One region of the Lysinibacillus sp. Ag94 genome, then DNA from elsewhere that is predicted to be linked to it. Evidence: a T-box and tRNA genes for the amino acid it is inferred to sense, from the RefSeq annotation. Region 1 holds a T-box; the other holds one or more tRNA genes.
What was found. A T-box is a leader RNA that pairs with one kind of tRNA and senses whether it is charged. The one in region 1 lies ahead of leuS (leucine--tRNA ligase), so its partner is inferred to be a tRNA-Leu.
Positions count from the first base shown of each region.

Region 2: it encodes a tRNA-Leu, which carries the amino acid that the T-box ahead of leuS (leucine--tRNA ligase) is inferred to sense. The anticodon was not compared.

Region 1 covers NZ_CP096780.1:3,696,508-3,700,758, reverse strand. Annotated here, with positions in the region: gene dhaK (dihydroxyacetone kinase subunit DhaK) at 1-1,506, shown strand, start outside; T-box leader at 1,608-1,821, shown strand; gene leuS (leucine--tRNA ligase) at 1,912-4,251, shown strand, end outside.
Region 2 covers NZ_CP096780.1:4,169,767-4,174,017, reverse strand. Annotated here, with positions in the region: gene MY533_RS19735 (Tex family protein) at 1-115, shown strand, start outside; gene MY533_RS19730 (SprT family protein) at 251-712, shown strand; tRNA gene MY533_RS19725 (tRNA-Asn) at 802-878, shown strand; tRNA gene MY533_RS19720 (tRNA-Glu) at 880-951, shown strand; tRNA gene MY533_RS19715 (tRNA-Asp) at 988-1,063, shown strand; tRNA gene MY533_RS19710 (tRNA-Gln) at 1,069-1,143, shown strand; tRNA gene MY533_RS19705 (tRNA-Lys) at 1,159-1,231, shown strand; tRNA gene MY533_RS19700 (tRNA-Leu) at 1,299-1,384, shown strand; tRNA gene MY533_RS19695 (tRNA-Arg) at 1,411-1,487, shown strand; tRNA gene MY533_RS19690 (tRNA-Gly) at 1,512-1,585, shown strand; rRNA gene rrf (5S ribosomal RNA) at 2,423-2,538, shown strand; tRNA gene MY533_RS19680 (tRNA-Asp) at 2,764-2,839, shown strand; gene MY533_RS19675 (hypothetical protein) at 3,172-3,507, shown strand; gene tsaE (tRNA (adenosine(37)-N6)-threonylcarbamoyltransferase complex ATPase subunit type 1 TsaE) at 3,825-4,251, shown strand, end outside.

The DNA of each region.
Region 1 (4,251 bases):
ATACAGGTATATCAAGCCATTAAAGCAACAGCCAGCAAAAAAGGTACATTGCTCATTATTAAAAATTACAGCGGAGATATTATGAACTTTAAAAATGGTGCCTACTTAGCTACTGAGGATGGCATTCGAGTAGAGTACGTCCGCGTAAATGATGATATTGCAGTAGAGGATAGTCTTTTTACAGTAGGAAGACGCGGCGTTGCAGGGGTTGTGTTAGTGCATAAAATCGCTGGTGCGGCAGCAGAAGAAGGTATGAATTTGATGCAGGTGAAAGCTGTTGCGGAAAAAGCGGCGACAAATGTTCGAACAATTGGTCTAGCACTAACTTCCTGTACGGTTCCAGCTAGTGGATCACCGACTTTTAAATTGGGTGAAGATGAGATGGAATATGGTGTCGGTATTCATGGAGAGCCCGGGAGAAAACGTGAAAAAGTTATGTCTGCTGATGAATTAGCTATTCGTATGACAAATGACCTTGTAAAAGATTTAGCATTAGATAAAGGTGTTGAAATTGCTGTTCTAGTAAATGGCTTTGGCGGTACACCGCTTCAAGAACTTTATCTGTTTAACAATGCAGTTACTAGAGAATTAAGTAAAAGAAAGATACGAATCAATAGAACGTTTGTCGGCAATTACATGACTAGTATTGATATGGCTGGGGTTTCTTTAACAGTAATGAAACTAGATAATGAGCTGAAAACATTACTATCGAAAGAATGTAATACACCTGCATTTAAAGTAGAGGGACCCGTTGATAGTGTAGAATACGTAGATATTCATGACAATATAGAAGAGAAACGAGTTTTCTTTGAGACGGAAACAGTGGAAGAGCACGCTATTATCAAGAGTGAGGTCATCACATTAAATAATATGATTTATCTCGTAGATAAAATGAGCGAAATTATTATCAAGAACGAAGTACCTTTCTGCGAATTAGATACACATGCAGGTGATGGCGATTTCGGAATGAGCGTCGCTAAAGGATTTAAGCAATTAAAACGAGAATGGGGCTCGATTGTAGGTCAGGAACATTTAACTATTGGGACTTTCCTTGATGCATGTTCTATGGTGATTATGGAGCATTGTGGAGGCGCTTCTGGACCCATTTGGGGAGGGGCTTTCCGAGCTGCGGGTAAAACTGTAGCAGGAAAAATGGAATTAACGATCGAAGAGTTTGCTGAAATGTTACAAGCAGCGCTTAAAGGCATACAGTCTATCGGTGAGCGCTCTTTCGGAAGAGGGGCAGAGGTAGGCGATAAAACGCTTGTAGATGCGCTTGCACCTTGTGTAAATGTTTGGGCAGAAAGTGCTATTACTTGTGCGGATTTTAAAACTGCCTTTGAAAAAGGGGCAGAGGCTGCTGTTAAAGGAGCGGAATATACAAAAGAAATCGTTGCTCGTATGGGTCGCGCTGGTACAGTTGGTGAAAGAAGCCTAGGTTATCCGGATGCTGGTGCTTATGCGCTAGGCGTTATTTTTACGGAGCTTTCTCGTAGTTTAAAATAGCTGTAGTTTCACAAATAGGCATTGAATTGTTCAAAAATGGGTAGTATGTAAACAAAGTCTTGTGCTTTTTAGTACTTTCCATTAGAATAAATGCAATACTTGTAAAGACAGCGATTTAGGAATAGTAAATTTGTGGTTCTTTTTAGAGAGCTAGCGGTTGGTGGGAGCTAGTAGGAAAGCAAATTGAACTCGCCTTCTGAGTCTGCCCGCGTGAAATAGCGCGTGCCGTTCATTTCCGCGTTAAGGAAGCAAGAGCCGAGTGTAATCACTAATGTGGGTGGTACCGCGGGAGATACGAATTCTCTCGTCCCTTTCTGACTAAGAAAGGGACGAGTTTTTTTATTTTTTAAATATTTTGTCAATTCTTTAAGTGAAAAGTATGACGCATTCAAAGGAGGAAAAATAATGAGTTTTAATCATCAACAAATTGAAAAAAAGTGGCAGCAATATTGGGCTGATAACAAAACTTTCAAAACTGAAAATGAAACAGAAAAACCAAAATTTTATGCATTAGATATGTTCCCGTACCCATCTGGTGCAGGTCTTCATGTAGGACATCCAGAGGGTTACACAGCGACAGACATCCTTTCACGCTTCAAGCGCATGCAAGGCTATAACGTCCTACATCCTATGGGGTGGGATGCATTCGGTTTACCAGCAGAACAATATGCACTAGATACAGGAAATGACCCAGCTGAATTTACAGCGAAAAATATTGCGACATTCAAGCGTCAAATCCAAGAGCTTGGCTTTAGTTATGATTGGGATCGTGAAATTAACACAACAGATCCAGAATATTATAAATGGACACAATGGATCTTTATCCAACTTTATAAAAAAGGTTTAGCCTATGTAGATGAAGTAGCTGTAAACTGGTGTCCAGCACTTGGAACAGTACTTGCCAACGAAGAAGTTATTGATGGAAAATCAGAGCGTGGTGGTCACCCTGTAGAACGTCGTCCGATGAAGCAATGGATGCTTAAAATTACTGCCTATGCTGATCGTTTAATCGATGACTTAGAGGAAGTTGATTGGCCAGAGTCTATTAAGGATATGCAACGTAACTGGATTGGTCGTTCAGAAGGGGCAGAAGTAACATTTGATATAGAAGGAACAGATGAAAACTTCACAGTGTTTACAACTCGTCCTGATACATTATTTGGTGCTACATACTGTGTTATTGCACCTGAGCATAAATTAGTGGATCAAATTACAACTGCTGAACAACGACAAGCTGTTGAAGCTTATTTAGATAAAGTAAAATTGAAATCTGATTTAGAACGCACAGATTTAGCGAAAGAAAAAACAGGCGTATTCACAGGTGCCTATGCAATTAATCCGATTAACGGTAAAAAAATGCCGATTTGGGTTGCGGACTATGTATTAGTATCATACGGTACTGGTGCAATTATGGCGGTTCCAGCACATGATGAGCGCGACTATGAATTCGCTACAGAATTTGGTTTAGAAATTATTCCTGTCCTTGAAGGTGGAGACATTAGCAAAGAAGCCTTCACAGGTGATGGTAAACATATTAACTCTGACTTCCTTGATGGTTTAAACAAAGAGGAAGGTATTGCTAAGGCAATTCAATGGCTTGAAGAAAAAGGTGTAGGAGAGAAGAAAATCTCTTACCGTCTTCGCGACTGGTTATTCTCTCGTCAACGTTACTGGGGTGAGCCAATCCCGATGATTCATTGGGAAGATGGTACAACGACGCCAGTACCGGAATCAGAATTACCATTAGTACTACCAAAAACAGATAATATTCGTCCTTCTGGTACGGGTGAATCTCCGTTAGCGAACATTTCTGAATGGGTAAATGTTGTTGATCCTGAAACAGGCAAAAAAGGTCGTCGCGAAACGAATACGATGCCACAGTGGGCAGGTTCTAGCTGGTACTTCATTCGTTATATTGACCCAACAAATAAAGAAGCAATCGCAGACCCAGAATTACTGAAACGTTGGTTACCAGTTGATATTTATATCGGTGGGGCAGAGCATGCCGTATTACACTTACTATATGCTCGCTTCTGGCATAAAGTATTATACGATTTAGGTGTTGTACACACGAAAGAGCCATTCCATAAATTATTTAACCAAGGGATGATTCTTGGTGAAGGTAACGAAAAAATGTCTAAATCAAAAGGGAATGTCGTGAACCCGGATGAAATCATTTCTTCACACGGTGCTGATACTTTACGTCTATATGAAATGTTTATGGGTCCACTTGAAGCATCTGTTGCATGGTCAACAAATGGCTTGGACGGAGCACGTCGCTTCTTAGATCGTATTTGGCGCCTATTTGTCAATGAAGAAGATGGCACAATCGCTGCGAAAGTTCAAGCTTCTGATGACAAAACACTAGAAAAATCATATCATCAAACGGTGAAAAAAGTGACAGAGGATTATGAAGGTATTCGCTTCAATACAGCTATTTCACAAATGATGGTATTCATCAATGATTGCTACAAAGCAGATGTAATTCCAACAGAATATGCTGAAGGCTTTGTGAAAATGTTAGCTCCAATGGTTCCTCACGTTGCTGAAGAGCTATGGCAAATATTAGGTCATGGTGAAACACTTTCATATGCGCAATGGCCAACATATGATGAGTCTAAACTTGTTGATGATGAAGTGGAAATCGTCGTACAAGTGCTTGGCAAAGTACGCGCAAAAATCATCGTAGCGAAAGATGCTTCAAAAGAAGAAATCGAAAAAGTAGCACTTGCAGATGACAAAGTA
Region 2 (4,251 bases), 470 kb from region 1:
TCCATTAGAGGTCGTTGCTCTCGGTGACATTGTGACGGTTTGGGTAGAACAAATAGATGTCAAAAAAGGGCGCATTTCACTAACGATGCTCCCTCCTAAAGACCAAACTATTTAATTTCGCATTGGCGTAATTGTAGCACACGCTTCGCTGTCGTTACTGATAAATTACTATCCGTTAATGCGGGATAAATAAATACCACACTGTCTATACTACGCAGTGTGGTATCTTATTGTTAGAGGTGATATAGCTATGAACAATGAGGAACTACAAAGTCTTGTTAGTCGAATATCATTAGAAAGTTTCCAGAAGCCATTCATGCATCGAGCATATTTTAATTCAAGGCTACGTTCAACAGGTGGACGTTATCTTTTGCAATCGCATAATATTGAAGTTAATCCAAAAGCTTATGAAATGTATGGTATTAGCGAAATAGAAGGTATAGTTCGACACGAATTATGTCATTATCATTTACACTTGGAAGGCAAAGGGTATCAGCATCGAGATAAAGATTTTCGAGAGTTATTAGTAAAAGTGAACGCTCCCCGTTTTTGCTCAGTATTGCAAATCTCTAAAATATCTCAAAAAAAACAACATCGCCTTTATACATATACATGTGTAAAATGCCAACAATTATATGTAAGAAAAATTAGAATGAATGTAGGGAAATACTGTTGTAGCAAGTGTCTAGGACGTTTAAAACTAGTGGAATGAAAAAAATAATAAAAAAGGGTTGACGTTTATTATAGATGTCTCTATAATAGTAAAAGTCGACAAGATAACGACGACAAAACATGAATTATTCCGAAGTAGCTCAGTTGGTAGTAGCACCTGACTGTTAATCAGGTTGTCGCAGGTTCGAGTCCTGCCTTCGGAGCCATGGCCCCTTGGTCAAGTGGTTAAGACACCGCCCTTTCACGGCGGTAACACGGGTTCGAATCCCGTAGGGGTCATTTAATTATTTTAATTCATAAAAATATAGTAATATTGGTCCCGTGGTGTAGCGGTTAACATGCCTGCCTGTCACGCAGGAGATCGCCGGTTCGATCCCGGTCGGGACCGCCACTTATTGGGGTATAGCCAAGCGGTAAGGCAACGGATTTTGATTCCGTCATGCCTAGGTTCGAATCCTAGTACCCCAGCCATTCATTTCTTAATTTGAGCCATTAGCTCAGTTGGTAGAGCATCTGACTTTTAATCAGAGGGTCGAAGGTTCGAGTCCTTCATGGCTCATCTTTTTTAAGAAAAAAGGTTGACTTTTTGAATTGTCATAGTATAATGAGAAAGTTCCTAATTGAATGCGGTCGTGGCGGAACGGCAGACGCGCTAGGTTGAGGGCCTAGTGGGGGCAACCCCGTGGAGGTTCAAGTCCTCTCGGCCGCACCAAGTCAATTTATGAATTAATATACTATGCGCCCGTAGCTCAATTGGATAGAGCGTCTGACTACGGATCAGAAGGTTATGGGTTCGACTCCTGTCGGGCGCGCCATTTTAAATAAATACAATTTACCATGCGGGTGTAGTTTAATGGTAAAACCTCAGCCTTCCAAGCTGATGTCGTGAGTTCGATTCTCATCACCCGCTCCATTTCTTTAAAAAACTTGTTGACATACAAAAATTTATATCGTATGATATAAAAGCTGTCACTACAAGATAATGACGTGAACCTTGAAAACTGAACAAGCAAAACGTAATCAATAAAGTTTTTACTAGCTAACCTCGAGTTAGTGAACGAAACAAAATTTTGGACATCAAACATGATGCCAGCAAAACAATTTGAGCTAATCAAATTTCTTTTTATGGAGAGTTTGATCCTGGCTCAGGACGAACGCTGGCGGCGTGCCTAATACATGCAAGTCGAGCGAACAGAAAAGGAGCTTGCTCCTTTGACGTTAGCGGCGGACGGGTGAGTAACACGTGGGCAACCTACCTTATAGTTTGGGATAACTCCGGGAAACCGGGGCTAATACCGAATAATCTATTTCGGAGCTGTCCTTAGTACGAGAGGACCGGGATGGACACACCGCTGGTGTACCAGTTGTCTTGCCAAAGGCATCGCTGGGTAGCTATGTGTGGACGGGATAAGTGCTGAAAGCATCTAAGCATGAAGCCCCCCTCAAGATGAGATTTCCCATTACGCAAGTAAGTAAGATCCCTCAAAGACGATGAGGTAGATAGGTTCGAGGTGGAAGTGTGGTGACACATGGAGCTGACGAATACTAATCGATCGAGGACTTAACCAAAATGTTTGAAGCATTCAATGCGCCGTTTATCCAGTTTTGAAAGAACAATCTTTCAAGGGTTTCAAGATACGAGTAGTTCGAGGAAGCGATGGAGAGAAGGAAGGAGCGTACTCAAGTACGTGACTGACTGAACAACAGAAGCTGACGAAGAAATACGATGTATATTGAAAGCCGAAAATAGTCTAGTGATGATGGCAAAGAGGTCACACCCGTTCCCATACCGAACACGGAAGTTAAGCTCTTTAGCGCCGATGGTAGTTGGGGGCTTCCCCCTGTGAGAGTAGGACGTCGCTAGGCAATGAAGACAGTCAGCTGAGTGCTGGCTGTTTTTTTATTAAAGTAATGATTATTGAAATGAAGCTAAAGCTGATGATAGCAACTACAAAATACAAATATTTGCTTTTTATCTTTGCCATTTCTTACGGTCAGCAAGCAAAGACTATGAAAATATAAAAATGAAAAAATATAAAAAAGTATTGCATATGTTATTTTTCTATGATATATTAATAAATGTCTTAAAGAGGTCCCGTGGTGTAGCGGTTAACATGCCTGCCTGTCACGCAGGAGATCGCCGGTTCGATCCCGGTCGGGACCGCCATTATAAACGATAATATAGTTCTTATGATGCTTTTAAATCATAAGAACTTTTTTTATTGTTAATATAAGGAAATTAGTGAATATCGATAAAATTGGTTCAATAATATGTATTGGGGTATCCATAGATTTTTAGAAATAATTATGCCTCGGTATAATTGCGTTTAGAGTTGGCTTTGTGCTTGTACAAAGAATCCGTTTCCGATTCCGTGAAGCGCCAAAACTTATATCGAAGTCTCGTTAGCGAAGGTCGTTGTGTCAACAAACTGAACGCTATTATAGGGTGACTATTTTTTATCGATATTCCTGTCGTGATGGAATTTGGAGGTGTTTAGCATGCGAAATTATTTTTACATAAAACGTCTGAATATAAGCTTACTCATAGGTGCTATTGTAATATTAGCAGGCTGTGGAGATCCTATTTTAGACATAGAGGAATCCAATGCGTACCACTGGCAAAAAAATATGAATGAAGCCGAATTTGAAAAATTAAAAGAAGGCATGTCATATATGGAAGTAGTAAAGATTGCAGGGGGAGCAGGGGACATGATAAAAAATGATCAATACCGCTGGAATGATGAAATACTTATGACAAAAACCTATATAGTACGATTTAAAGATGATAAATTGGTTGAAAAAAAGATTAATGAGGTAAAGGAGCATAAAAAATAAGCACGTTTTTTAAGCGTGTTTTATTTTTATTTAGCACATAAATTAGTATCGTCAGCGATAATTATGACTAGGCATAATTGTTTCAGGATAATGACGATTTGCTAATTTACATTTTTAGGACTCACCTCATGATGAGCATCAGCTTGAAGTGAAAATCTACTTTGTTTATTTGATACAAAATTTATAATTTTTTGTCGACAACTGCAACAATTACGCTAAGGTGTAATTGTTTTTTTTGAAATCCATTGGATGTTTTGAACATTTACGTTTGTTTCGGTAAACTAGAAGTAATGGAGCTAGGAGAGGAAAAAGAGATGATGTATGAAAAAATAATGAATTCACTTGATGATACTGAGAATTTTGCGTTGAAGCTAGCAAGCTTACTAGAAGCCCAGGATACAATTACATTAGAGGGTGATTTGGGCGCTGGTAAGACGACATTTACGAAAGCATTAGCGAAGGGACTTGGTGTGACGAGAACAGTCAATAGCCCGACATTTACGATTGTTAAGCAATATGAGGGGCGTTTACCATTTAATCATTTAGATGTTTATCGTTTAGCAGAAAGCGATGAGGATCTTGGATGGGACGAACTATTTTATGGTGATGCGGTGTCAGTTATCGAGTGGGCTCATTTGATTGAACAGGATTTACCACAGGAGCGTCTTGGAATAGAAATTTACCGGATCGGAGAAAATCAACGACGATTTGTATTAACACCACTTGGGAAGCGATATGAGGCAT